2 regions of the Pseudomonas sp. PDM24 genome follow, and region 2 is predicted to be linked to the other one. Evidence: riboswitches for the same ligand, from Rfam matches in the RefSeq annotation. Region 2 holds a riboswitch; the other holds the start of a gene.
The links. A riboswitch is a leader RNA that binds a small molecule or an ion and turns the genes downstream of it on or off. The one in region 2 is predicted to bind cobalamin.
Positions count from the first base shown of each region.

Region 1: another riboswitch for cobalamin. It lies ahead of cobO (cob(I)yrinic acid a,c-diamide adenosyltransferase); the one in region 2 lies ahead of KW837_RS12105 (CbtB domain-containing protein).

Region 1 covers NZ_JAHUWR010000001.1:241,448-243,832, reverse strand. The annotation lists gene KW837_RS01150 (cobyrinate a,c-diamide synthase) at 1-403, opposite strand, end outside; gene cobO (cob(I)yrinic acid a,c-diamide adenosyltransferase) at 414-1,025, opposite strand; cobalamin riboswitch at 1,106-1,357, opposite strand; gene KW837_RS01140 (hypothetical protein) at 1,512-2,096, shown strand; gene KW837_RS01135 (sorbosone dehydrogenase family protein) at 2,165-2,385, shown strand, end outside.
Region 2 covers NZ_JAHUWR010000003.1:89,178-91,562, forward strand. The annotation lists gene cobW (cobalamin biosynthesis protein CobW) at 1-507, opposite strand, end outside; cobalamin riboswitch at 608-822, opposite strand; cobalamin riboswitch at 1,010-1,238, shown strand; gene KW837_RS12105 (CbtB domain-containing protein) at 1,359-1,565, shown strand; gene KW837_RS12110 (CbtA family protein) at 1,577-2,284, shown strand; gene KW837_RS12115 (cobalamin biosynthesis protein) at 2,281-2,385, shown strand, end outside.

The DNA.
Region 1 (2,385 bases), on a different contig from region 2:
GGCCCAGGGCCAGCGCGCCAAAGGTCTGTGCCATGGCGGTGCCGTCGATCACGCCGAGCACCGGCACACCGAAGTGCCGCGCCAGATCGGCGCTGGACGGCGTACCGTCGAATAGCCCCATGACGCCTTCGATGAGGATCAGATCGGCTTCGCCAGCGGCCTCCCACAATAGACGCCGACTTTCTTGCTCGCCGACCATCCACATGTCGAGTTGATAAACCGGTGCACCGCTGGCGCGCTCGAGAATCATCGGGTCGAGAAAGTCCGGGCCGCATTTGAACACACGAACCTTGCGCCCCTGATTGCGATGCAAACGGGCGAGCGCGGCGGTGACGGTGGTCTTGCCCTGACCGGAGGCCGGTGCGGCGATCAGTACCGCCGGGCATTGACGATGGCTATTCATAAAGTGCAGTTCACAACTCGACGCCTTTTTGCGCTTTGATTCCGGCCTGGAAGGCGTGCTTGATCATGCCCATTTCAGTGACAGTGTCGGCCAGCTCGATCATCTCAGGCTTGACGCCGCGACCGGTGACCACCACGTGCTGCATCGGCGGTCGCGCCTGCAAGTCGCTGAGCACCTGATCGAGATCGAGGTAGCCGTGCTTGAGGGCGATGTTCAACTCATCGAGCACCACCAGACCGATGGCCGGATCACGCAGCAATTCGCGGGACACTGCCCAGGCGGCTTCGGCGGCGGCGATGTCGCGCTGACGGTCCTGGGTTTCCCAGGTAAAGCCCTCGCCCATTACATGAAAACGCACCTGTTCCGGGAAGCGCCGAAAAAATAGCTCCTCGCCAGTGCTGGTGCGCCCCTTGATGAACTGCACCACGCCGCACTGCATGCCGTGGCCCATGGACCGCGCAAGCATGCCGAACGCCGAACTGCTTTTGCCTTTGCCGTTACCGGAAAGCACCAGCAGCAAACCGCATTCATTCGGCGAGTTGGCGATGCGTTCGTCGATCACCGCTTTTTTTCGCAGCATGCGCGCCAGATGGCGTTCGTCACGATCGGGAGTATCAGTCATGGGGGAGCTCTCCGTTGAGGCTGGATAACGGCGGGCAGGCACAAGAATAGACGGCAAGAAGCCTGGCATCGCCCACCGTGATGCCGTTGGATGAATCAGGCCGGTCTCCGGGCTCATGAGCGGCTTGCGCCTGACTGCGCGCCTTCCCATGTCGACAGTCGACACAGTGGCTAGGGCCTGATGACAGGCCCTCGCGCAGCTTTTACTCATTTACCGTTGCGGGGGCAGCGCCGGGATCGTGATCATTCTTCGCTGGAAGAAATTCATTCACCGGCTTCCCTGTTTCACTCTGTCGACCAAGGTCACAGAGCACCTGAAACAAGCCGCGAAGGTTAGAGGGTTGGGGGTGGAGCGTCAATTAAAGCCGGGGCGCCGCTGAGCGAATAACTGCCGTCGATCAATTAACTGACGCCAATCTTGTGCCACACTGTCAGCAGTGATATCAAAGAGCCACAACCTGACAACACAATAACAAGGGTGAGCCACATGCAAGGCATGATCATCAGCAATCCGAAGCTGGAATTCCTGCGCCCGGTGCTGGAACGCTGGTTTGACTGTATCGACCGCTACAACGCCGTGCGCGGCGATAACGATACACCTTACTGGTACGACGAAAACGCCAACCTCGGTCTGCTCTGCGCCGCGGCCTGGATGGCAGAAATGGTCACGCTGGCACAGACGTCGACCCGCAAACAGATCGAAGAAGGCGAACGCAACGCCCGCGCCGATCTGTTTATCGCCAGCAGCGAAGAGCGCGCGTATCTCCAGGCCACCCAGCGCTGGCCACGGGTCAATAGCCTGAACCTGACGCAGGCACTGGCGGACATCACCAGTGACGCGAAGCGAATCAGCTACGCCAGCGATCTGAAACTCGGCTGTCTGTTTGTCGCACCACAAAAAGCCCAACACAGCGCCACCCCGGAAGAACTCCAGGACATGGTCGACGACCTGCAAAAGGAACACACCTGCGCCGTGGCCTGGTATTTCCCTTACGCCTACCGCAAGTTGCGCAATGAAGCCGGCAACTACCATCCAGGCATCGCTGTTCTGCTCAAGGAAGCCCGCGGCTGACCGGTTGAACCATCGACCGTCTACGCTTCTCTATGATTACGTCAATGCATTCATAGGGAAGATCAGTAATGCGCAAACCCCAGCTCGTTTTCATCATCGCGCTCGCCGGAGGGCTCGCCGCCTGTGGTGAAACCTCCAGCCTGCAAGTCTCGGATGGCACAGGCCCCTCGCCCAAGCTGCCAGAACCGAATAAAACCCTGATCCCGACGGTGAACATCGCCCCGGCGATCGGCTGGCCTGAAGGCAAGAAACCTGTCGCCGCCACCGGGACTCAAGTGGCGGCGTTTGC
Region 2 (2,385 bases):
CGGCGATTCGTGGTCCAGGTTCGGGTCGAGTTTGCGCTGGGCATCGACCTGGTCCGGGAACGCAGCGAAGGTACCAGCAGCGACGGCCGGGCTGTCGACCACGGTGATCACCGCGTCAACCGTGCAGGCGCTGCGGATTTCTGGCCACTGGAAGGCTTGAACCAAAGGCTTCGGCAGGGCCAGGCCCGACGTTTCGATCAGGATGTGGTCGAGGTCGCCACGACGGGCCACCAGTTCGCGCATCACCGGGAAGAATTCTTCCTGAACCGTGCAGCATAGGCAGCCGTTGGCCAGTTCGTAAACGCGTCCGTTGGCTTCTTCTTCGGTGCAGCCGATCGAGCACTGTTTGAGGATTTCACCGTCGATGCCCAGCTCGCCGAACTCGTTGACGATCACCGCGATGCGACGGCCCTGGGCGTTGTCGAGCATGTGGCGCAGCAAGGTGGTTTTGCCCGAGCCGAGGAAGCCGGTAACGATGGTGACGGGGAGTTTGGCCAGTGTTTTCATCGGATGCCCTTTGGCAAGGTGGCGGGCATACGGGACGACAATCGCAGCGGCGGATGCACGCGCGCAAGAGTTCCGCCACCGGATCACCCCGCCCGGTTGTAGTGAGAATCTGTATCGAGGCAGGTCTCCTGGCTGACGGTGTGCCAATCGTTCGACTGGCGTTTGCTGCGCCTTCCCGCGAACCTGATAGATCAGGGTTTGCAGTGGCGTGGCAGCGAACATCACCGTTCACAGTTGCGGGGGCAGCCGCGGCATCGACCGCGTTCCCTTCTTAGCTTCGGCAGACGCCGAAGAACCTCGAAAGCGCAAGGCTACGCATCGTGTGGGGGCGGGTCAATGTCCACCTGAGTTCTGTGGCGCCTGAGCCGACGCCTTCGCGAGCAAGCCCGCTCCCACATTTGAAATGCGTTCCCCTGTGGGAGCGGGCTTGCTCGCGAAAGGAGCGACTCGGTATCCAAGTGAGAACCCATGCCAATTGACGCCCAACCCCCGCCCATGCTCTCCTACACGCCTTGTTACGGGTGCCCTTCACAGGGTGAAACGGGAAACCGGTGAATCATGTGCTTTACTCTAAAGCCATGTCAGTCCGGTGCTGCCCCCGCAACGGTAAGCGAGTGAAGCGTCAAATCCACTGTGCCCGTCATACGGCATGGGAAGGTGATGCTTGCAGGTTTGGGCACAAGCCCTGCCCCTCGCGAGCCCGGAGACCGGCCCGCAACACAAAGTGACTTTTACGTTCACTGAATAACAAACCCGCGGTGGGCGGGCGCTGTTCGAAATCTCTGCGTGCCACGGCGTACGGAGGTTTTCATGCGCTCTATTCACCCGCTGACAGACCAGAGGGAAGCGCCATGTCGATCATCAGCAGCACCGCCAGCAACACCGATAAAAAGAGCACGATCAGCACCACCACTACCCTGAGCCAACGCCTGACCGCCGCTTGTTGTGCGTCGATTCTTGGCGCCAGCCTTGTGTATTTCGCCGGTTTCTCGCACATCGAAGCGGTACACAACGCCGCGCACGATACCCGTCACAGCGCCGCATTCCCGTGCCATTGAGACCTGCTGACATGATCAAGCGTATTGCGCAAACCGCAGGTTTCACCGGGCTGCTGGCCGCCCTGCTGCTGACCCTGCTGCAAAGCTTCTGGGTGGCTCCGCTGATTCTGCAGGCCGAGACCTACGAAAAATCCGAGCCTGCCGCGGTTGAAATCCACGAGCACGCCGCGGGAGCTGTCACCGCTCACACCCACGATGCCGAAGCCTGGGAGCCGGAAGACGGCTGGCAGCGCGTGCTGTCGACCACCGGCGGCAATCTGGTGGTGGCGGTCGGTTTCGCCCTGATGCTCGCGGGCCTCTACACCTTGCGCGCTCCACGCCGTACCTCTCAGGGCTTGCTCTGGGGTCTGGCCGGTTATGCGACGTTCGTGCTGGCGCCCACCCTCGGCCTGCCACCTGAACTGCCGGGTACTGCCGCGGCGGATCTGGCGCAACGGCAGATCTGGTGGATTGGCACCGCCGCATCCACAGCAGTCGGCATCGCGCTGATCGCATTCAGCCGCCACTGGCTGATGAAGATCCTTGGTGTGGCAATCCTGGCCGTGCCTCATGTGATTGGCGCGCCGCAACCGGAAGTCCATTCGATGCTCGCGCCGCAAGCCCTGGAAGCGCAGTTCAAAATCGCTTCGCAGCTGACCAACATGGCGTTCTGGCTGGCCCTGGGCCTGATCAGCGCCTGGTTGTTCCGCCGCAAAAGCGATGGCCAATACTGCGCATGACTGACGTAAGCGCAGCGCCGACCCTGGTGGTCGGCCTGGGCTGCCAGCGCGGCTGCCCCGTCAGCACGCTGCGGGCGCTGCTTGATCAGGCATTACAGGCC